Regions from separate parts of the Bacillus sp. SD127 genome, predicted to be linked through region 1. Evidence: riboswitches for the same ligand, from Rfam matches in the RefSeq annotation. Region 1 holds a riboswitch; each other region holds the start of a gene.
What was found. Region 1 has a riboswitch for S-adenosylmethionine ahead of metE (5-methyltetrahydropteroyltriglutamate--homocysteine S-methyltransferase). Riboswitches for the same ligand answer to the same signal wherever they lie in the genome.
Positions count from the first base shown of each region.

Region 2: it holds a riboswitch for S-adenosylmethionine, as region 1 does, so the genes downstream of both, metN (methionine ABC transporter ATP-binding protein MetN) here and metE (5-methyltetrahydropteroyltriglutamate--homocysteine S-methyltransferase) in region 1, are expected to answer to the same signal.
Region 3: it holds a riboswitch for S-adenosylmethionine, as region 1 does, so the genes downstream of both, ACQVGS_RS16225 (bifunctional homocysteine S-methyltransferase/methylenetetrahydrofolate reductase) here and metE (5-methyltetrahydropteroyltriglutamate--homocysteine S-methyltransferase) in region 1, are expected to answer to the same signal.

Region 1 covers NZ_CP191226.1:2,891,063-2,899,034, reverse strand. The annotation lists gene ohrB (organic hydroperoxide resistance protein OhrB) at 1-340, shown strand, start outside; gene ACQVGS_RS15045 (glycosyltransferase) at 460-1,563, shown strand; gene guaD (guanine deaminase) at 1,568-2,038, opposite strand; gene ACQVGS_RS15035 (histidine phosphatase family protein) at 2,171-2,797, shown strand; gene metE (5-methyltetrahydropteroyltriglutamate--homocysteine S-methyltransferase) at 2,835-5,123, opposite strand; SAM riboswitch class I at 5,252-5,407, opposite strand; gene isp (serine protease Isp) at 5,539-6,498, opposite strand; gene rsbRB (RsbT co-antagonist RsbRB) at 6,721-7,554, shown strand; gene thiX (HMP/thiamine ABC transporter permease ThiX) at 7,588-7,972, opposite strand, start outside.
Region 2 covers NZ_CP191226.1:900,245-908,216, reverse strand. The annotation lists gene sufD (Fe-S cluster assembly protein SufD) at 1-560, opposite strand, end outside; gene sufC (Fe-S cluster assembly ATPase SufC) at 578-1,363, opposite strand; gene ACQVGS_RS04675 (YuzK family famiily protein) at 1,541-1,693, opposite strand; gene ACQVGS_RS04670 (carboxymuconolactone decarboxylase family protein) at 1,886-2,263, opposite strand; gene metQ (methionine ABC transporter substrate-binding lipoprotein MetQ) at 2,547-3,368, opposite strand; gene metP (methionine ABC transporter permease MetP) at 3,382-4,050, opposite strand; gene metN (methionine ABC transporter ATP-binding protein MetN) at 4,043-5,068, opposite strand; SAM riboswitch class I at 5,174-5,280, opposite strand; gene ACQVGS_RS04650 (SCP2 sterol-binding domain-containing protein) at 5,395-5,739, opposite strand; gene ACQVGS_RS04645 (thioredoxin family protein) at 5,847-6,167, opposite strand; gene ACQVGS_RS04640 (toprim domain-containing protein) at 6,179-6,532, opposite strand; gene ACQVGS_RS04635 (YusG family protein) at 6,610-6,846, opposite strand; gene gcvH (glycine cleavage system protein GcvH) at 6,902-7,285, opposite strand; gene ACQVGS_RS04625 (arsenate reductase family protein) at 7,352-7,708, opposite strand; gene fadE (acyl-CoA dehydrogenase FadE) at 7,820-7,972, opposite strand, start outside.
Region 3 covers NZ_CP191226.1:3,096,217-3,104,188, forward strand. The annotation lists partial or broken gene ACQVGS_RS16215 (CvfB family protein) at 45-943, opposite strand; gene ACQVGS_RS16220 (YajQ family cyclic di-GMP-binding protein) at 1,042-1,533, shown strand; SAM riboswitch class I at 1,641-1,758, shown strand; gene ACQVGS_RS16225 (bifunctional homocysteine S-methyltransferase/methylenetetrahydrofolate reductase) at 1,849-3,687, shown strand; gene ACQVGS_RS16230 (GNAT family N-acetyltransferase) at 3,786-4,235, shown strand; gene ACQVGS_RS16235 (GNAT family N-acetyltransferase) at 4,240-5,091, shown strand; gene ACQVGS_RS16240 (MFS transporter) at 5,181-6,449, shown strand; gene ACQVGS_RS16245 (mandelate racemase/muconate lactonizing enzyme family protein) at 6,458-7,573, shown strand; gene ACQVGS_RS16250 (YitT family protein) at 7,669-7,972, shown strand, end outside.

The DNA of each region.
Region 1 (7,972 bases):
TCTCGATTTTGACATTGTCATGCCCAATGCAAAAAAAGAAGGACAAACTGGAACAAACCCGGAACAGCTCTTTGCCGCAGGTTATGCAGCATGCTTTGGCGGCGCGCTTGAACACGTGGCCAAAGAACAAAATATTGACATTGATTCAGAAATTGAAGGACAGGTCAGCCTCATGAAGGATGAGAAAGACGGCGGCTTTAAAATTGGAGTCACACTAGTCGTCAATACAAAGGGATTGGATCGGGATCAGGCCCAAAAGCTTGTCGAGGCTGCTCATGAATTTTGTCCTTATTCTAAAGCGACAAGAGGAAATGTTGATGTAAAATTGGAATTAAAATAATTTGCAGCATCCTGAGAGTTCTCAGGATGTTTTTTTGATATGAACGGATTGGTTATGATCTTTTCGAAGTGTGAATACATGTAGTATAGGTGGATTCAGACTAGAGAAAAGGTGAGCGAATGAAAAGACCGATGCTGTCAGTTTGTATGATTGTCAAAAATGAAGAACGTCATATTGTCCGCTGTTTAGAGAGTGTGCAGCATATTGCTGATGAAATCATTGTCGTTGATACCGGATCAAACGATCAAACAGTAGAAATTTGCAGAAGTTTTCATGCTCAGGTCTATCATCATCAATGGACACAGGATTATTCGCAGGCAAGAAACATCAGTTTACAGCATGCCAAGGGTGAGTGGATTTTGATTTTGGATGCAGATGAAGAGTTAGACGTGGATACGGGAAGCTTGCTGCGTTCACTGCTGAATGACTGCAGGCAGTCCCTTGGTTACGTAAAGGTTATAAACTATACGGGAAAGCAATGGGATGAAAACGAAGCATTTGAACAAATGCAGATCAGGCTGATACGGAATCAGCGGAAGATAACGTTTAAGGGAAGAATTTGCGAAAAGCCCGTGGGTGAGGAGGCAAGCGGCGCTTTCTCTCTCCCTTGTGTTATTCACCATTACGGCTATCTGGAGCAGGAGGCAAAGTGTAAGCATAAACGTAATTTAAGCATATTGAATACAGAATTATTGACGTCATATGCCGACCCGCTTCTCATTTATCAGAAAGCAGCTGAGTACGACAGAGGCGGTGAACAGAGCAAAGCCATCCGCCTGGCAATGAAGTGCATAAATGAATGCAACAGCAAAAAGCAAATTCCTCCAGCGGTTTTATATTATATCAAGTTTCAACTCTTCATTGATTCTGAACGGTATGAAGAAGCTGAGCGGGATATTGATGAAGCACTGCGGCATTATCCAGATTACAGCACCCTTTACTACTACAAAGGGATAATGAAGTATCAGCTTAAAAAAGTCAGAGAAGCGATTACAGCATTTGAATCCTGTCTGCAAACGCAAGGTGAAAACCATCAGTACGTACAGGTTAAAGGGGCCGCTGATTTTCGATCCCTTTGCTGGCTGGGCGTCTGTCACGCTGAATTGCATCAACATATGACAGCAGTTTTATATTTGCAAAAAGCGCTGAAAGCAAACCCGAGGTGTACTCAGGCACAGCAGCTGCTCAGTGAATTAACAAAGGATCAGGCCGCACATGCCTGATCCTTTAATATTCTTTTTTATGGTCAACATCCCGCCATGCTTGAAACGGAGATAAATGCTCCGTGAGAGTTACGTGATAAAAGGGGATCGTTCTTTCTTCAGCAGGTTTATTGATTTCTTCATAAATGAATGAATCATCAAAACCGGCTTCAGCAGCATCTGTATGCTCAGCAGCATAGTAAACGGCTTTCGGCCGGGCCCAGTAGATGGCGCCTAAGCACATTGGGCATGGCTCGCAGCTCGTATACAACATGCAGTCATCCAGCTGGTATGTCCCAAGCGCTTTACAGGCGTTTCGAATAGCAGTTACTTCCGCGTGGGCAGTCGGATCATTGCTTGTAGTAACGTTGTTCTGTCCTTCGGCTATAATGGCCCCGTCCTTCACGATAACAGCTCCGAAAGGCCCGCCGATTCCAGCAATCACTCCTTCACGAGCAAGCTCGACAGCCCGCTTTAAAAACGTTTCATGATTCATCCCATACCCTCCCAGTCGATCGAATGATATAAGTATAGCCGAAAAGAAGTGCAAAAAACATTCTCAAAAAAATGAAAAATAAACAAAATATTTGGGTGATTTGCTAAGATGAAAAAAAGGGAGGGGGAGCATATGCTGCATTTGTATATCGCCAGGCATGGACAGACACATTGGAACGTAGAAAAAAGAATGCAGGGCTGGCTGGATTCTGGTGTAACAGAACTTGGGCTGTACAATGCCCGAGCTCTTGGAGAACGGCTGAAGGATATTAAATTCAATCAGGTTTACATCAGCCCGAGCAAGCGGACAGAAGAGACGGCAAAAGCTATATTGGGACCGCGCTGCCTGCCGCTGGTGAAAGATCGTATATTCAGAGAAATGTCTCTGGGGCCATGGGAAGGGAAAAAACAAGAGGATATTGAAAGAGACGAACCTGATCTTTTTCATGCTTATTTTCATCATCCTGAAGCATATCGCCAGCCGGGATGTGAAACGTTTTTTGACCTCGAAAGCCGGGCAAGGCTGGCTCTCCAATTGATTTTAGACAGCCATTCTTCCGGGAATATTCTTCTGGTTACCCATTCTGTCTTTATATTAATGCTGTTAAATATCATAAAGGGAAGAGGCATTCATGACATATGGAATTCTGCTTACATACATGATACATCATTGAGCCTTGTGGCATTTGATAAAAATGGAACAGCCAAAATACTAAAAGAAGGGGATGGGGAGCATCGAAAACCGATTCCCGTTTTCTAAAAGAAAAAACCATCTGCATTTGCAGATGGTTTTCGTATTATACAAGCTGTGTCTGCTTAGCTCTTGCCTGTTTCGCCGCTTCAACCATATTTTTTAAGGCTGCGACTGTTTCTTCCTGCTGTCTTGTTTTTAAACCGCAGTCAGGATTTACCCAGAAACGGTCAGTCGGACATACAGCAAGCGCATCAACGATAATGTTGTACATTTCCTCAGTTGACGGGACACGTGGACTGTGAATGTCATAAACACCAAGCCCGAGCCCTTTCAAATACGGATGCTCTTTTAAGTAATCCAAAAATCCTCCGTGGCTTCTGCTGTGTTCGATCGTAATGACATCAGCGTCAAGATCATTGATCGTATCGACGATGTCTTCGAAGTTGCTGTAGCACATATGTGTATGAATTTGTGTTTCATTTTTCACGGAAGAGGTTGTTAATCTGAATGCTTCGGCAGCCCAAGTCAAATATTCATCCCAATCACGGGTTTTTAACGGAAGGCCTTCACGCAGGGCTGGCTCATCGACTTGAATGATTTGAATGCCCGCGTCTTCAAGCGCTTTTACTTCTTTGCGGAGGGCGAGTCCGATTTGGAATGCGATTTCTTTTCTCGAGATATCGTTCCGAGGGAAGGACCAATTTAAAATCGTAACAGGACCTGTCAGCATTCCTTTTACATGCTTGGATGTTAACGATTGAGCGTATACAGTATCTTTCACTGTCATCGGTTCAATAAACTCTACATCTCCATAAATGACCGGCGGGCGTACACAGCGTGAACCGTATGATTGAACCCAGGCGTACTTCGTAAAGGCGAAGCCGGCCAGCTTTTCACCAAAGTATTCAACCATGTCTGTCCGTTCGAATTCACCGTGAACAAGAACATCAAGATCCAATTCCTCCTGAATATCAATCCATCTTTTCGTCTCCGCGTTGATAAAGTTTTGGTATTGTTCATCAGACCACTCGTTTTTCCGCCATTTTTGGCGTGCGCTGCGTACTTCAGCAGACTGCGGGAAGCTTCCGATTGTTGTTGTCGGCAAAAGCGGGAGTCCGAGAGATTCATTTTGCAGGGTTAAGCGTTCTTCAAACGGAATGGGGCGCTTGAAGTCTTTATCGCTTAATTGTTCCAGCTCTTGCTTTTGTTCAGAATTGGCTCCTGTTGCAAATTGTTTGAGCGCTTTGATGTCCGCTTTCGCTTGCTGAATTCGCTCACTGATGGCGGCTTTGCCTGATACTAAGCCTTCTTTTAAAGCTGTTAGCTCTGCCAGTTTTTCTTTCGCGTAGGACAATCCGTTCAGCAGATCTTGTTCCAAATGCTCATCTGGGTGTTTCGCTACCGGAACATGAAGAAGGCTGCTGGAAGGCTGAATCCACAGTTCATCAACCTGTGCAATGCTGAGGATATGAAGCACGGCATCCAGGCGTTCTTCAAGATCCGCTTTCCAAATGTTGCGTCCGTCTATGACACCGGCTGCCAGCACTTTATCTTTCGGAAAGCCGTGTGTCTTAAGCTGTTCCAGGTTTCTGCCTTTATCATGAACGAAATCAAGCCCAATACCCTGTACAGGATAAGAAATAAGCTCCTCATAAGCATCAACAGAATCGAAATACGTTTGCAAAAGCACATTCAAGGAAGAAAGCTCATTTGTGATGCTCTCGAATAACTCTTTTACGCCGCGTACATCCTCAGCTGAAGCGGTGACAAGCGCAGGTTCATCAATTTGAACCCATTTTACGCCTTCTTCTTCAAGCTCTTTTAAAAGCTGTACATATAACGGCACGAGACGTTTTTGAATTGCTTTAGCTTCAGATGGCTCGTAGCCTTTTGCAAGCGTGACGAACGTATAAGGGCCGACGATAACAGGTTTTGTTTCAACGCCGTACTCCTGTTTGATTCGGCGGTAGTCTTCAAGCTGTTTGTTTCTTGTCAGGCGGAACTCTAGGCTCTCGTCATATTCCGGCACGATGTAATGGTAGTTTGTATTAAACCATTTTGTCATTTCACTTGATACGGCGTCTTTTATTCCGCGGGCGATGGCGAAGTATGTATCTGTACTGTCAGTCAGGTGTCTGAAGCGTTGCGGGATCCAGTTGAAACTGACCGCAGTGTCAAGAATATGATCATACTGTGTGAAATCAGAAACAGGCACAACATCAATCTGCTGGTCAATTTGCGTTTTCACTGCGGATAAGAATAATTCATCGATTTGCTTCAAAAACGTATCTTTATCGCTGTTTCCTTTCCAATACGCTTCAAGCGATTTTTTCCATTCTCTGTTCAGTCCGATTCTTGGAAATCCTAAATTCGATGTTTTGATTGTTGTCATTGTTTCTCCTCCTTTATATGTAAAACACTCTTGTTGACCCGCGGATACAGGCTGTTAAGAGGTTTTCTCACAACTAAAAAGCCTCTTTCCCATGAGAGAAAGAGGCTTTTTTGCAAAACATACAGCCTCTCTCATCTCTCAGAAACAATCTGATGGAATTAGCACCGTGCCTTAAGAGATATAAATCTCGGCGCGAAAATCAGTGCGCCCCATTTCACAATGGAATTACGGTCGGTTGCTGTTGGGGTCAAAAGGCCAATCCCTCGCCCAACTCTCGATAAGAGAAAATGTTATTAATTTTTTGAAAAGTTGAATCATTTGTTGGTAATCTTAACAGCAATTCAAATTCATTGTCAACAAAGATTTTGAAATTTTTTTTACAATTTACGGTATATATTATATGAGAAAAATAATATTATAGGGTCAGTAAATGTGACTGCTCTGCTTTCTCTGACAGCTCATCAGGAGCGGTTAAATACAGGAATCCATTCCCGGCCAATGTTTTTGCGATATCGAGCGGAAGTGTCCTGCGGATCAGCTGCGCATAAAGCTCAGATTCAGAGAGCTCTCTTTGAAAAGATTCTTCTTCAAAGCTTTTAATTAAAGCAAGCGCTCCGCTGACATGAGGGGCAGCCATTGATGTGCCGGTAAGCTTCCCGTATTTCTTGTTGGGAAGAGTGGATAAAATGTTTTCACCAGGTGCAACAAGATCAATCTCTTTGTTTGTGTTTGAAAATTCTGACGATTCACGCGCTACTGAAACAGATCCAACCGCAATTACATCATTATACGCAGCAGGATAGGAAAGCTCCTCTGTGCGTTCGTCGCCGTCACCCTCATTTCCCGCGGCACAAACGACTAGCACTCCGTTTTTGACGGTGTTTTTGACCGCTTCCTCCAGTTCAGGCACATCGCTCGGTCCGCCAAGGGACATTGAGATGATATCAGCCTTTTGCTCAACAGCATAGTTAATGCCGTTAATAATCCATTCGTACTTTCCGCTGCCGTTTTCACCGCCAAGCACCTTTACAATTAAAAGGCTTGCCTCAGGCGCAACCCCGGCGATGCCGCCGTTTGAATCGTTAGCCGCAATCGTTCCGGCAACGTGTGTGCCGTGTCCGTTGTAGTCGGAAATGGCATCTTCCTTGCCGCCGTCATCATCTGTGAAATTCTTTCCGCCGATGATTTGGTTTTTCAAATCGGGATGGCTCGTATCGCAGCCGGTGTCCAATACAGCAATTTTTACGTCTTTGCCTTTAACCCCTTTTGACCACACTTCTGGCGCCTTAATCACTTTAATACCCTCAGGAAGCTCGTTCACATCCATGATCTGCTCATTCGTCACATACGGGATCAAGCGGATTTCACCATTCATAAAAAAGCCCTCCTTTTTTATGCTTGCAAGTGGATACAAGGGTGTTATCTCACATTATATGAAAAAAGCAGCCGCTCGGACAGTGTCGTTTGAAGCATTTTGAAAAAATAGGATACAATCCAATGGATTAGTAATTTTCAAAATAATGGATGTCTCTAGCGTGTATGGCTGGGATTCAGCTGTCAGTCAAGTTATAATAGAAGTTGGGAAAGGAGCAGTGTGATGAAACTGAATGAAAAAATATTTGCGTTTTTTTCTGAGCATGTAGAACAAATGGCCGAGGAATGGATTGACACAATGGAGGAAAGCGATCCGAATTCGATTTATGCCTTACATAATGCAACTGTAACCGAGGAGCTGAAAGAGCAGGACAGAGAGTTCTACCGGCATCTGAATTACATGTATGTTTTACCGGAAAAACAATTTCTCGATGAATTTCAACAATGGGTTATTGAGCTGACGAATGATCAAAAACATCTCGATACCCCGGTGCAATACGTCATCCGTGAGTTTATGAGAAATCGAAGATTATATACGAAGTATTTTGAGAAGTTCGCAGAAGAAAACGAGTCGGCATTTGGACCGGGAGAGAAACAAAAATGGGCCGATTTGATTGTGAAAGTTTTTGATTTTACCATTTATACATTCGTCGATCACGCTGAATCGAATGCAAAACAGCAATTAAATGCCCAGAGAGAAATGATACTGGAATTAAGCTCGCCTGTCATTACTCTGAGCAAAACGACAGCTCTGCTGCCGCTTGTCGGTGATATTGATACTGAACGGGCAAAGTTTATTCTTGAGAACACGCTTAATGCATGTGCGAAAAGACGCGTTGAGCATCTGTTGATCGATCTTTCAGGTGTCGTCGTTGTTGATACAATGGTGGCGCACCAAATCTTTAAATTGATTGAGGCGCTTACTTTAATCGGTGTCAGATCCACATTGTCTGGAATCAGACCAGAAATTGCGCAAACCGCTGTACAGCTTGGAATTGATTTTACGAACATTAATATTAAAACCAATCTTGCCCAAGCATTGAACTATCATCAATAATAAAAAAGCCGCTATTCAACATAGCGGCTTTTTCTATGAGGTAAAACATAAAGACACAAGAAAAGATCCTGCGAATAACAAGAGAATGAGGAAAAAGAACAGCCAGTCGCGCGGGCTGACGGTAAGCGACCGGTAATACGTCCGGTTTCGGCTGCCTGTAAATCCTTTTGATTCCATCGCAAGAGCTGTTCGTTCCGCTTTTCTGATCGCGCTTGCTAATAGCGGGATGGTATAGCGCTTTAACGCGTTTATTTTTTCTTTTAAGCCATTTTCCGCCGCCCCGCCTCGGATTTTATGTGCCTGCTGGATCAGCTGGACCTCCTCTTTTAACAGAGGGAGAAAACGAAATCCGGCAATGACGCCATATGCAAGCTTCGGGGACAGCTTGCACTGCTGCACAAGACTCAGCATAAATAAA
Region 2 (7,972 bases), 2.0 Mb from region 1:
TTGAATAGAGCTGTATCGTTGCTTTCGTGGACATAAACAGCCTGAACCGGCGTCTCCACCTGAACATTTTTCGGAACATAGAGGAATGCCCCTCCGTTAACAAGAGCTGCGTGAAGTGCAGTTAATTTATGCTCATCAACCTTCACGCCGTCTTTCATAAAGTATTTCTCCACTAAGTCGCTGTGCTCGCGGGCAGCAGTCAAAATATCAGTAAAGATGACGCCTTTGTCTTTCAATTCCTGAGAAAGAGAAAGGTATGCAGGCGTCTGATCACGCTGTACATATAACGTTTTATCTTCGTTTTCGACATCGATCAGCGCTTTTGCTTCATCAGTCAAATCTTCTAATGAAGAAAGCGGCTCATTATCAACTGTATGCTTCGCGAAGTTCGTGAAGTTCCAGTTTGTGATTTTTGTTTTGTCAGGCTTCGGCATCGGCAGATCCTCAGCTTGTTCAAGAGCCTGTAAGCGCAGGTTTTTCAGCCAGGCAGGTTCTTGATGCTTTTCGGAAAAGCTTTTGAGATACTCCTGATCTACGGATAGTTTTGTATCTAGTGTCATATTAATCCCCCTAACGCTTACGCTTCTTGGCCTACAGTTTCGTCTTCAATGCCAAGTTCTTTTTTGATCCAGTCATAACCTTCTGCTTCAAGACGCTGTGCAAGCTCTGCACCGCCGGATTTTACAACGCGGCCTTGCATCATAACGTGAACCACATCAGGAGTGATGTAGTTTAACAGACGCTGATAGTGAGTGATCATCAGGCAGCCAAAGCTTTCGCTGCGCATTTTGTTGATCCCTTTTGATACAACTTTCAGAGCGTCAATATCAAGACCTGAGTCGATTTCATCAAGGATGGCGATTTTCGGTTCAATCATCATCAGCTGAAGGATTTCGTTGCGTTTTTTCTCCCCGCCTGAGAATCCTTCGTTGAGGTAGCGCTGAGCCATTTCAGGGTCCATTTCTAAGAACTCCATGTTTTCGTCCATTTTGCGGATGAATTTCATAAGAGAAATTTCATCGCCTTCTTCTCTGCGCGCGTTGATCGCAGAACGAAGGAAGTCGGCATTTGTCACACCGCTGATTTCACTTGGGTACTGCATTGCAAGGAACAAACCTGCCTGCGCACGCTCGTCCACTTCCATTTCCAGTACATCTTTGCCGTCAAGCGTGATGCTGCCTTTCGTGACTTCATATTTAGGATGCCCCATAATAGCAGCTGACAGAGTTGATTTACCAGTACCGTTCGGTCCCATTACGGCGTGGAACTCTCCGCCTTTTATTTCAAGGTTTACCCCTTTTAAGATCTCTTTCCCTTCGATTTCAACGTGAAGATCTTTGATCGTTAATGTTGAAGCAGCCATATCTATACCTCCAAAAATATATAATCATTATTCTCATTTTATTCTCATTCTAATTTTATAACAAATGAAAAGTAAATACAACTTTTTATCGTGCCTTGCACATTTCTCAAGTTTAACAAAGTTCAGCACTTTATTAAAGCAATTGAAAAAGAAAAAGAGTGGATTCCCACCCTTTTTTTAAAGACCGATTTTCTCATTAAGCTCCGCAGAATACCGCTTGCATTTTTTATATTCAAGCTCTCTCTGCCGCTCAACTTCCATTCTTGTATCCAGCCGGCGTCCGTATTCCTCGTACCCGATTCCATGCGACAGCTGCATCGCTTTTTCCATTTCTGACGTATAATCGAGGTCCAGTCTGTCCTGGCTGCTGCAAATAATGAATCAATCCCTTCATTTATTTACTACTATTGTATCAGCTCTGCGACCGGCGCTGCAAAATGGATATGGCTTGATATAACAACGGATGAGACGAAAGGACCCTTTGAGTTGAAATGAGAATCGATTTTCGGAATATTCCTTCTTCTAATGCGTAGTGTTTCCAAATTCCTCTATGCACTGCTGGACAACTGTCACACCTTGGCTTAGGGCAGCTCCGCCTCCGAATGCCGCCGCCACACTGACAGCTTCAAGAATGTTTTCTTCCGTCGCTCCTTGGTCAAGACAGCCTTTTGTGTGATAGATCATGCAATATTCGTCCTGAGCATTGATGGCGATCCCCAGTGCAATCAGCTGTTTTTCTCTTTCTGTTAGTGAATTAGCTGCAAAGCATTGTTCGGTAAATTCGTTAAACTTTCTTCCCATCATCGGCATCTTCTGTTCAAATGTGCCTAAACTTTGTTTATATTGTTTTAGCGCGTCCTGCATGCTTCCTCTATCTTGATTCAAAGAAAATCCCTCCATCTGTTTAACATTCCTTTTTATTATGAACAGCTTTAAGGAAAATACCCAAAAAACCCCGGATTTCTTATCCGGGGTTTCAGCGGGTCAGCAAACCCTCGCATTCGTTGTCAGACCTGCGCGTTGGTGCTCACGAATTATAGCATTCGCTCCGCTCCAATGCTCGGTCTTCCTAGACTTCAAGGGTTTTCAATCACGCCGAAAAGATGACAAAGCCCTAAAACGAATATCGTTTTAGGGCTTTGTCAATAATTGAACCCCGGATTTCTCATCCGGGGTTTCAGTCTTATTCAGATACAGGAAGCACAGCTCCGTCATATTTTTTATCGATGAAGTCTTTGATCTTTTTAGAGTGAAGAACTTCCATCAGCGCTTTGATTTTTGCAGAATCCTCTTCGCCATCTCTCACTGCAATGATATTGGCGTAAGGGTTATCTTTTGTTGATTCCACTTCAATCGCGTCTTTTTTAGGATTTAATTTATTTTGGATCGCGTAGTTCACATTGATGAAGGCCGCGTCTCCTTCTTTGTTTTCATATGCTTTTGCCGTTAATTCAGGCGCTACTTTTTTGAACTGAAGGTTTTTCGGGTTTTTCTTAATGTCTTTCAGTGTTGCATCGACTGTCTCCACTTTGGAATCAAGTGTAATTAATCCTGCATTCTCAAGCATTGCAAGCATACGGCCTTGTTCAGCGACGTTATTTGTCAGGATAATTGTCGCACCGTCGGGAAGATCTTTTAATGATTTGTATTTTTTAGAATAAATACCGAATGGCTCTAAGTGAATCGCGCCGGCATTCACAAGTTTATAATCTTTGTTTTCTTTCATTTCTTGCTCAAGGTAAGGAATGTGCTGGAAGAAGTTCGCATCCACTTCTTTATCAGCTAAGGCTTTGTTGTACATTTTGTAATCACTAAGCACTTTCACTTTCAGTGTGTAGCCTTTTTCTTTTAACAATGGTTCAGCTTCTTTTAAAATTTCTGCATGCGGTGTTTTTGTAGCTGCAACAACAATTTCTTTCTTGCCGGATTCAGCGTTATTAGAACCGCAGGCAGCCATAACTCCTGCAAATACAAGCAGTAATGCACCTAAAAATAGCTTTTTCAATGTAAATCCTCCCTTATCGTTTGTCTATTATATTTGTTATGACATCACCGATCATTTGAATAATGAAAACGATGATTAAAATAAATACAGTAGCAACGAAGGTCACATCAGTATTATTAGACTGATATCCTTCTACATATGCAAGGTTTCCAAGGCCTCCTGAACCGATGGCGCCCGCAATTGCCGTTGAGCCGATCAAAGCGATGGCCGTAACCGTGATCCCAGAAATAAGGGCCGGCATGGATTCCGGAAGCAGCACTTTGAAAATAATCGTTGATGTTTTGGCTCCCATTGATTTCGCAGCTTCGATGACGCCTTTATCCACTTCGCGCAGCGCAATTTCAGCAAGCCGCGCGTAAAACGGGGCTGAGCCGATGACTAACGCCGGCAGTGCCGCGTTCGGCCCTAAGATGGTGCCGACTAAAAACTTCGTAAAACCTAGTAATAAAATAATTAAAATGAGGAACGGAATAGACCTGAATACATTGACAATGGCCGCAATCACAGTGTTGACCGCTTTGTTCTGCCAGAGGCTCCCTTTGCTTGTGAGAAAGAGCAGCAGACCGAGGATCACCCCGATGACAAAGGCAAAAACCAAAGAGATCAGCGTCATATAAAGCGTCTCGTATGTCGCGTTCCATAATTCAGTTACATCAACGTTCGGGAAGTATTTTTCAAACATTCGTGATCACCTCTGCTTTCACCTGTTTGTCATTAATAAACCGGATCACGTTTTGCACTTCTTCCTCGTCACCGTCAATATGGATGAACAATGAACCGTATGCTCCGTCCTTCGTCTGCGAGATCTTCCCTTGCAGAATATTGACACTGACATTGAAGTTTCTGATCATCTCTGTAATCAGAGGCTGTTCAGCCGCTTCGCCGACAAATGTGAGCTGAACCGTTGTTCCTGACGCTTTTTCGTCAAGAAGATGCTGAAGCGTTTCTTTTGTTTCTTCAGGCTCAGTCACCTGCTGGACAAATCGTTTTGTCATTTCTTCCTTCGGATTCTTGAAGACATCGAGAACTTCTCCTTCTTCAACAACCTTTCCGTTTTCCATGACAGCGACTCTGTTGCAGATTTTGCGGATGACATGCATTTCGTGTGTGATCAGCACAATCGTCAAACCGAGTCTTTCATTAATATCGGACAAAAGATCCAAGATTGAATCAGTTGTTTGCGGATCTAAAGCTGATGTCGCTTCATCACAAAGGAGAACCTTCGGATTGTTTGCGAGCGCTCTGGCGATTCCGACCCGCTGCTTTTGTCCTCCGCTCAGCTGGGATGGGTAAGATTTTTCTTTTCCTTCTAAACCTACCAGTTTAATCAGTTCATTGGCACGCTTGATCCGCTCGCTTTTTTTCACCCCGGCAATTTCTAAAGGAAACAGGATGTTATCTCTGACAGTTCGCGACCAGAGCAAATTGAAATGCTGGAAAATCATACTGATTTCATGGCGTGCTTTTCTTAAATTGCGTCCGTTTACTTCATTAATCTTTGTTCCCGCCACTTCCACGATTCCTGAGCTCGGTTTCTCAAGTCCGTTCAGCAGACGGATTAAGGAACTTTTACCAGCTCCGCTATATCCTATAATTCCAAAAATCTCACCTTTTTTTATGGAAAGCGAGACATTTTGGACAGCATTGACATCTCCATGTTTCGACTTATACACTTTTGAAACATCCTGAAGATTGATCAAAGCGATCACCTGCCTTAACACTATTCTAAGAAATCTTCCGGTTTTTTCTGCAAAAGAAAAGCCTTTCTGCATACTTGAGCAGAAAGGCTTATATAAAACGCCTTTCTCTCATCTTTCAAAGCTGAACGCTTCGTGTGAATTGGCACCATTTCAACAGTGTTGATGGTTGCCGGGCTTCATAGGGCACTTCCCTCCACCTCTCTTGATAAGAGAAATATATAGTCTTTTTCGTCCGGAAATTCTTAATGTAGAATAGCATGGCGAATGATAAAATGTCAATAAAATAAATGATGTCAACTTTTACTATTATAATAATTTACTATTTTTCAATTCTTTAGAATCCTCTGAAAAAAACCATTAGTCAGCCACAGAATGGCTTCCAGCTTTAACAGCGCTCTGAATGAACCCTTTACCTTTAGGCTTCCGCTCTGGATCAGGTGCTGAAGGGAAATGTCTCCATGCAAAAGATCAATGATTTCTGTTTGGTTTCCATAAAAGGTCAGGTTGGACGTGTGGGGCGGAGAAATCTTTTTCATTTCCCCTTGTTCGTTTATTGAGACGGTTAAGGCTTCTGTTTCTCCTTGGAAGGTAATGAGCAATGTTGAAGTGTTCAAAAGGGGTTTTAAAAACAGATGCTGGTAATCATCTTCTAAAACTTCCGCTTTCTCCATTTGTACAACCTCCTATTTGTTGGTCATACATACACATTTCTCTCCTCAGCGCAAGAACCCCTTTATAAAACGAACGACAATTTCATTGGAATGCGCCGAGAAAAATGTCATAAATGAGATGCAGAAGATGATTTTTGTTTGATCAGCTCATATAAGTAAGAAACGGAATGAAACGCATACCCTCTTTCAATTACTTTCCCGCCCTTAAACAGCAGAAAACAAGGGACGCTTTCAATTTGATATGCTTTAGCAAACGCCGGTGAATAGTTGAGATTATTTTTATAGAAGGCGACAGACGGAAGCATTTCTTCGACGACTGTCAGCATTTTGCTTGCCAGCTGGCAGGTCCCGCAAAACGGAGTATATAAATATAGGAGATACACATCATCAGTAATGTGTTCAAGTTCTTGTTCTTGGAGTTCTTTCATGCTATAACACCTCAGGTCTTTCTTTCAAGAAAAATCGTATGGACATTCAGATTTGCGCTCAGCAATACAGATGCTATATGGTGTCTGGGCGCCGCCGCGACTTCCTTATAGGCTTTGTCGATATGTATATGGAAGGCTTCATTAAATTCCCTTTTCAGCTGTTTTCTCAATTTCTCGCCCGATTCATCGGCATCAACCAAAATATAGACGTCCTTCTCGTAAAGCTCGTCAGCCAATTCCTCCAGCTTCAGCTGGCTGATTGTTCCGTTTGTGCAGAGAATGCGCACTGGCTCATTCAGGACGCTTTCAATCTTTTCTTTATCTGATTTCCCTTCAACAATCAAGACTTTTCCCAGCTCGTCCATGTTCATCTGCTTCACCTGCCGCGTCAAATTTGAAACGTTCAGATTGTAAAAGAAGGCAGTGAAATTCACCGCCAACATTAACACCAGCCGCTTTCGTAGTCACAATCCACATATTTCTGATCGTCTCCTGAAACCACGTCGGCTGTCTTATAAAACTTTTCATTTTCATAGGTAAAACCGGACTTAAGCTCATATTCATTCATGCCTGTCATTTGGCCGATCATCTCATCTTCATGATATAACGAGAGCCGGCCATTTTGAAAGCGGCCTGTCACATCATTGGTGACATCGAGCTTTTGTTTGCTGAAAGCCATATTGGACACCTCCCATAGCGTTAGCGTATCCAATTGCCTGCTCAGCTATCCGGTTTTAGTCTTGCTGTGTCATCTCTTCGTATTGCTCTGCTGTCATTAGTTTTTCAATTTCAGACGCATCAGACGGTTCAACGACGATCATCCATGCTTTTTCATACGGAGATTCGTTGACGAACTCCGGGCTGTCATCAAGATCTTCGTTTACTTCCACTACAGTTCCGTTAATCGGTGCGTAAAGCTCAGATACCGTTTTTACGGATTCTACACTTCCGAAAGGCTCGTCCGCTTTAATTTCAGCGCCGACTTCAGGAAGCTCAACAAACACGATATCTCCGAGCTCGGATTGGGCAAAATGGGTAATGCCGATTTTGGCTTTTTCTCCTTCAACTTTTACCCACTCGTGTTCTTCTGAGTAACGCAAATCTTTAGGTATGCTCAATTGAATCCCTCCATTTTTTACAGCACTACAATAAGAAGATACCACACTTTTCGAAAAAAATTTACATCATGACCAGTTTTCTTCAAATTGATCTTCTTTAAAGCCGACTGTCACTTTTTCGCCGTCTGTTGTGAGCGGGCGCTTGATCAGCATTCCGTCTGAAGCCAGCAGTTCAAGCTGTTCGTCTTCTGACATATGATACAGTTTTTCCTTCAGATTCAGTTCACGGTATTTCATGCCGCTTGTGTTGAAGAATTTCTTTAAATCCAGCCCGCTTTTTTCATAAAGCGATTTTAGCTCCTCTTTGCTTGGAGGCTGTTCTGCAATATGTATTTCGTTGATTTCTTTTCCGTGTTCTTCAAGCCATTTTTTCGCTTTGCGGCACGTTCCGCATTTAGGGTACCAGTAAAAAGTTAACGACATCTTCTTCCCCCTCAATAAAATAATCGAGGTTATTTTAACACAGTTTGTTTTAAAAACCTAAAACAGTGCTTCATAAAAAAAGAGCTCCGGATGAGCGGAGCTCCTTGGGACTCAGACAATATATTTTTCTGCCTCGAACACACCCGCTGCCGCTTCACGTTTTTTCCGAATGACATTTTTAGGCGTCACGCGTGTCAGCTTGCGGAGAGCCGAGAGCATCATACGGAGAGAATCCCCTTCTTCCATTGCTAGTAAAGATTCTTT
Region 3 (7,972 bases), 210 kb from region 1:
AGGCTCGCTCCGCAGTTCTGCTGCAGGCGAGTCTTTTTCATGCATTATTTTTTCTCGTATGTCCAGCCGTCTTCCTGATACACTTTTCCGTTTTTCATTAAGTGGCCAAGCGCCCGTTTAAAGGCAGCCTTGCTCATGTTAAAACGTTCTTTGATATCATCGGGCTGGCTTTTGTCGCTGTACGGCATGGCGCCGTTTCTCGTTCTTAAATACGTTAGAATATACTCGGCATCAACAGACAGCGCATCCTGCTTTCTCGGAAGAAGCGACATATTCACTGAGCCGTCTTCCTTCACTTGAATCACACGTCCTGTCACTCTTGAGCCGAGTCTAGGCTCTTCTTTTCTTTCTGATGAATGAATAAAACCGCGGATTCCGTCATCCGTAATGATGAACGATCCTGAAGCGATCAGCCTGTACACCGTTCCGGTCAGCTCTTTATTCATCAGATCGTCTGAAGCGTCCGTAAACAGCTCGCTGATGATATCCTCCGGTGCGGGTTTGGCAAACATGCGCCCCCGATTTGTCACCTTCAGCATACAGTAGAGCTTATCCCCTTTTTGCGGCCAGACATCTTCATACGGCGGCAGATGCTCTGTTGCGACAAGCGCGTCTTTCGAAAGGCCGACATCGACGAATACGCCCATATCATCTACCGTGTCCACCACTTCTACCCATCCGTACTCATCAGCGCTGATGACCGGAATTTTCATCGTTGCTGCAAGCCGTTCCTGCTGGTCAACGTATATAAAGACCTCTACCTCATCTCTGTCTTCTATATCCTCTGTCACTTCACTGTTATGTAAGAGAATCGTATCTTCTCCATCGGTTAAAAAGTAACCGAAGTCCGTTTCGTGATCTATACTCAAGGTTAATTGCTGCCCTGGTCTCATGCTATCGTCCTTCCTCTTCCCGCTTATTTCACTGCGGATCTTGTTAACATTTTTTCCAATCATCACAAATTGATTCTTTGTTTTGTTGGAAGTTTCTCTTTATTCTACTATAATCAACACATAAGTTAAATGTTATGGAGGTTTTCATATGGCAAAAGAAAGTTCATTTGATATTGTATCCAAGGTGGAACTCCCTGAAGTGCAAAACGCGATTCAAATCGCACTGAAGGAAATCAGCACACGCTATGACTTCAAAGGGAGCAAAAGCGACATTTCATTAGATAAAGAAGAGCTTGTTCTTGTTTCCGATGACGAATTCAAATTAAGCCAGCTCAAGGATGTGCTTGTCAGCAAATTGATTAAGCGCAGCGTGCCGACAAAAAACATTGATTACGCCAAAATTGAGAACGCGTCCGGCGGCACCGTACGCCAGCGCGCAAAGCTTGTTCAAGGGATTGACAAAGACAACGCCAAAAAAATCAATACCATCATCAAAAACTCCGGACTGAAAGTAAAATCTCAAGTGCAGGATGATCAAGTGCGTGTCACCGGAAAAAACAAGGATGATCTTCAGCAGGTTATCGCAGCAGTTCGAGGTGCCGATCTGCCAATTGACGTTCAATTTATAAATTTCAGATAAATTTTCTGATTCCTATTGATTATTGTCTTTATTTTCGGTAAATTTGGAGAAAGGGAAAATGCCAGGCATCTTTTGGCAGCTCCTGAACATGTAAAATTTCATATCCGTTCTTATCAAGAGAAGCAGAGGGACTGGCCCGACGAAGCTTCAGCAACCGGTGTAATGGCGCATTGCCATGACCAAGGTGCTAAATCCAGCAAGCTCGAACAGCTTGGAAGATAAGAAGAGACAATATCACTGACAAAGTCTTCTTCTTAAGAGGACTTTTTTTATTTCTCTTTTTTCCTTGCTGAATGTGAATAAAGGAGGCAGACAATGGGACTTTTAGAAGATTTGAAGAAACAGGTGTTAATCGGTGACGGCGCAATGGGCACGCTGCTTTACTCCTTCGGAATAGACAGGTGCTTTGAGGAGCTTAATCTTTCAAAACCTGAGGAAATTCAGCGTATACATAAAGCCTATGTCGAAGCGGGAGCAAACATCATTCAGACCAACACGTACGGAGCGAACTATATTAAATTATCGAGACACGGCCTTGAAGATGACATCAAAAAAATGAATCAGGAGGCTGTAAAAATCGCGCGGGCTTCCGCCGGCGATGCGTATGTGCTCGGGACGATGGGCGGCATCCGCACGTTTAACAAAAATGCGTACAGCCTTGACGAAATCAAACGAAGCTTTCGCGAACAGCTGTATTTACTGCTGCATGAAGAGCCGGACGGTTTGCTGTTAGAAACGTATTATGATTTGGAAGAAGCCCGTGCAGTGCTGAAAATCGCCCGAAAAGAAACCGATCTTCCGATTATGCTGAATGTATCCATGCATGAGCAAGGCGTACTTCAGGATGGAACGCCGCTTTCTGATGCGCTGCGCTCGGTTGCGGATCTCGGTGCCGATATCGTCGGCATTAACTGCCGGCTCGGCCCTTACCACATGATTGAAGCGCTCAGTGAAGTGCCGATTTTTGATGACGTGTTTTTATCTGTCTACCCGAACAGCAGCCTCCCCTCACTCGAAGAAGGCCGGCTTGTATATGAAACTGACGACAAGTATTTTCAAAACAGCGCGGCTGAGTTCCGCAAGCAAGGCGCGCGGATTATCGGCGGCTGCTGCGGCACCACGCCAAACCACATCCGGGCTATGGCAGAGGCTGTGGGCGGACTCGCCCCTGTTACGGAAAAGCATGTAAAGGTTCGGGCAAAGGAATTGGTGACCGTTCAGCACGAACGGACAGAGCCGGGATTAAATGAAATCGCTGCGGAAAAGCGCTCAATTATTGTTGAGCTGGACCCGCCGAAGAAATTGAGCTTTGACAAATTTCTGTCCGCCGCTGCCGAATTAAAAGAAGCGGGAATCGATGCCCTGACGCTCGCCGATAACTCACTGGCAACCCCGCGGATCAGCAATGTTGCCTGCGGCGCCCTTGTCAAGCAGCAGCTCGATATGCGGTCTCTTGTCCATATTACATGCCGGGACCGAAACATTATCGGACTCCAGTCACATTTAATGGGACTGGACACATTAGGGCTGCATGATGTGCTGGCGATTACCGGCGATCCTTCTAAAATCGGTGATTTCCCGGGTGCAACGTCTGTCTATGATTTAACATCCTTTGATTTAATCAGGCTGATTAAACAGTTCAATGAAGGGCTGTCTCTGTCCGGAAAACCGCTCGGAAAGAAAACCAATTTCTCAGTGGCCGCTGCTTTTAATCCAAACGTCCGCCATCTCGATAAAGCCGTAAAACGGCTGGAGAAAAAAATAGACTGCGGCGCTGATTATTTTATCTCACAGCCCGTCTATTCGGAGCAGCAGCTTGTCGATATTCATAATGAAACAAAGCATTTGAAGACTCCGATTTATATCGGCGTTATGCCGCTGACAAGCAGCCGGAACGCTGAGTTTATCCATAACGAAATTCCGGGCATCAAGCTGTCCGATTCCATCCGCGAAAAAATGGCGCGCGCCGGCGAAGATAAAGAGAAACAAAAGGCGGAAGGCCTTGCGATTGCACGCTCCCTGCTGGATACTGCCTGCGAGCTGTTTAACGGCATCTATTTAATCACGCCTTTTCTCAGATCTGACTTGACGTCGGAACTTACTTCTTACATTAAGCAAAAAGATGAACAGCGTCAGAATATTTATTTGCATTAAAATCGCTTTCTAAGACTGTCCGAACCAATTGGGCAGTCTTTTTCAAACCCGATTCGTGTTACGATATAGAAAATAAATCACATAGGAGGAGGAACATCATGCTTGAAGTGAAAACCATACCCGCAGAGGATACATATGAAATCAGGAACCGCATTTTGCGTCCCCATCAATCAATTGAACAATGCAAATATGAACAGGATCAAGCAGAAGGCTCTTTCCATCTCGGCGCTTTTTTTGAAGGAACGCTGATCAGCATCGCTTCCTTTTCTCCCGAAAATCAGCCGCTATTGACTGATTCACCCGCATATCGGCTTAGAGGCATGGCAACGCTCGAAGAATACCGTGATCAAAAAGCCGGAAGCACACTGATCACATACGCGGAGCAGAAGCTGGCCGATATGGGCGTGCAGGCGGTCTGGTGCAACGCAAGATACCATGTGAAAGGCTATTACGAAAAGCTTGGCTGGAAAGAACTTGGCGAGCCGTTTGAGATTTCCGGCATTGGCACCCATATTGTGATGTACAAAAAAACAGGAACAAGCAGGTGATGACATGCATTCAGCAATTGAGCTGATTCAGCTTACTGAAAAACATGTGCCCGGCCTATTGCATCTGTGCCGGCAAGCCGGGTGGCCGGATTACGGCGAACGAGAGCTGCAGTTGCTTGTAAAACATGGACGCTTCTTCGGGTATCAAAACAGCCAAGGAGACATCATCTCCTGCATCGGTTTGTTTTTGTATGGCCGACTTGCTTCTATCGGACTCGTTATCGTCGACAACGAGTACAAACGGCGAGGTCTGGGGCGGCGTATGGTGAACGCGTGTATCAGCCAAGTCGATGAAAACACCGCCATCATGCTTTGCGCCACGAAGGAAGGTTTGCCGATTTATGAAAAAGCCGGATTTCAAACAGCGGGTTCAATCCGCAAATACAGCTGTCAAAGCTTCAAGCCGCTTACAAAGCAGCATGACATTGAACTGACATCTTTTACAGAAAAGGATTTTCCGGAATTAATCGCGGCTGATCAAGCCGCCTTTGGCGGAGACAGAGCAGCACTTCTGCATCATTTGATCTCTCAATCAGCGGAATGTGTAATTGCCAAAAATAATGAAGGCACATTAATTGGCTATGGCTTATCTGTCCAGACACCGGCCAATCTGAAATTAGGACCGCTTATCGCACCGTCACCGGGTCTCGCTGCTGTATTGGTCAACAGGCTGGCTGCAGGAAAACAAGGACCGATGCGAATCGACGTGCCTGGGGACAGCCTGTTTCTGCATGACAGCCTGGAAGCAATGGGATTTCACTTAGACGATGAGCCCCCGCTTATGATGTACCAAAAAAAGACGCTGCCTGCACGAAACAGACAATTATTCGCTGTCATCTCACAAGCGCTCGGTTAACCCTTTTTTACCCGAACAGGAAGATTCTGTTCGGTTTTTTTAATGCCTTCAGGGACACTCTAAGCAGAAGAAAAGGAGTGTGCTTTGAGATGGAAACATCAAAACAAAATAACGGAATGACGATTGTAGCTATCGGTTCAATCCCTTTAATATTAACCCTTGGAAACTCTATGCTTATTCCTATACTGCCAAAAATGAAATCTGAACTTCATTTATCCCAATTTCAAGTCAGTCTCGTGATCACGGTGTTTTCCCTGATTGCGGCGTTTGCGATTCCGATTGTCGGCTATCTCGCAGACCGGTTTTCACGGAAAATCATCATTATTCCCTGCTTATTTTTGTATGGAGCAGGCGGATTGCTGGCCGGGTTTGCGGCAGGTTTTTTTGACAATGCTTATCCGTGGGTCATGGCTGGCCGGGCTCTTCAGGGTATCGGAGCAGCCGGAACGGGACCGATTGCGATGGCGCTGTCAGCGGACCTATTTAAAGGCGCGCAGGAAAGCAGAGTGCTCGGCCTTGTTGAAGCGTCAAACGGAATGGGGAAAGTTCTATCGCCGATTATTGGTTCACTTATCGCCCTGATCGTTTGGTATGGCGCATTTTTTGCCTTTCCTGTGTTTTGTATCATTTCAATCGTGCTGACTTGGATTTTTATTAAAGAAAAGGAAAAAGATAAAGAACCGCCTCCTATCGGAAAATATGCAAAAGGGCTGTTAAGTGTATTTAAGCATGAAGGCAGATGGCTGTTTACCGCTTATTTAGCCGGGGCTACCTGTTTGTTTACCTTATTCGGCATTTTGTTTTACCTATCAGACGTACTGGAAAAAACATACGATACAGATGGCGTCAAAAAAGGGCTGATTTTGGCGATTCCCCTTTTGGTCATGTGTGTGACATCTTATACGACGGGCAGCAAAATCGGGCAAAAGCAATCGTTAATGAAAAAGCTGATCGTCATCGGTTTAGCGTTTATGACTGTGTCTTACGCGGCACTGTCATTCATTGAAAATCTCGTCCTGTTTATCAGCGTTCTCGTGCTGAGCAGTATCGGTTCAGGCCTTGTCCTTCCTTGTATTAACAGCTTTATCACAGGCGCTGTCGGCAAAGAACGACGGGGTTTTGTGACATCGCTGTACGGATCAGTGCGTTTTCTGGGGGTGGCGATCGGGCCTCCTATTTTCGGGCGCTTGATGCAGTGGTCAAGACCCGGCATGTTCTTAAGCATTGCGGGCTTGACGCTGGTTGTCGGCATTCTTGTGCTCACGCTGATTCATGTCAAACAAAATAAAGACGAGACGAATGAAAAAGAAGAGCCTGCAATGAATGGCAATCGGCTTCAGCCGGCTGAGGAAAGGTAGCGTCCGGTTTGAAAATCGAACGGATCGAGACCTTTCCGCTCTTGCACCGATTAGAGAAACCTTACGGAGATGCAAACGGATTTAAACAATACCGGACATGCTATCTGATCAGAATTATCACAGAAAGCGGCATTGACGGCTGGGGAGAGTGCGCGGATTGGCTCCCGGCCCTGCATGTCGGTTTCACAAAACGAATCATTCCCTATCTCTTAGGTAAACAGGCAGGCAGCCGCCTGCCTTTAGTGCGCACAATCAAAAAATGGCATCAGCGGGCGGCATCGGCTGTAAGTATGGCACTGACGGAGATTGCGGCAAAAACAGCAGGTTGTTCCGTATGCGACATGTGGGGCGGGCGGTACAGAGAAGAACTCCCTGTATATGCCTCTTTCCAATCATATTCAGACCATCCGCAATGGATCAGCAGCTCGCTTACGAATGTTGAAGTTCAATTGAAACAGGGCTTCAATCAAATCAAAGTCAAAATCGGCGGGACAACCTTTGAGGAAGATGTGCGGCATATCACTGCCCTGCAAAACACGGCCGGCAGCTCTATTTCTATTATTCTGGACGCAAACCAAAGCTACGATACAGCAGCAGCTTTAAAGTGGGAGCGTCTTTTTTCGAAATGGACCAATATCAGCTGGCTGGAAGAGCCTCTGCCTTTTGACCAGCCGCAGGATTACACTTTTCTGCGGAGCCGTTTATCCATTCCTGTCGCCGGCGGAGAAAATATGAAAGGCGCGGCACAATTTGCGCCTCTCCTCTCACAGCGCTGCCTGGATATTATTCAGCCTGATGTCATGCATGTCAATGGAATCGATGAGTTTCGCGACTGCCTCCAGCTCGCGCGTTATTTCGGTGTGAGAGCGTCTGCCCATGCCTATGACGGCGCTCTTTCCCGGCTTTATGCTTTATTTACGCAGGCCTGTCTGCCTCCGTGGTCAAAAATGGAGAACGACCAAATTGAACCGATTGAGTGGGACGTAATGGAGAATCCTTTTACAGAACTGATCAGCCTTCAGCCTTCAAAAGGAATCGTGCACCTCCCGAAAGGAACAGGGATCGGCAGAGAAATCAATATGGAGATCATCAATCGGTATATGTGGGATGGTTCAGCGTTTTAAGCTGTCCCATCCCTTTATTTATAGACATAAATCATGGACAGCCTCATAAAATGGTAACAGCGGACAAGTCTTTTCATAAAGGAGCAAATGACTTAATGGCTGAACTGCTGATGAAAGCAAAACTCACGTTTATGATTGTCACAGGCGGTGTATTACAGGGACTCGGCATGTCCTTATTTTTATTTCCGCATGATATTCCGACAGGCGGGGCGGCAGGTATTGCGGTCTTATTGCACCATTTGTTTCACATTCCCCACGGCTTCTCGGTATGGGCTGTGAATGTGTCAATGCTTTTCACTGCTTTAAAATGGCTGGAGATGAGAACATTCACCGGCACTCTCGCCTCGATTACCGTCACCTCTGTATCGGTATTGATCTTCGATGTCATTTTTCCGGACA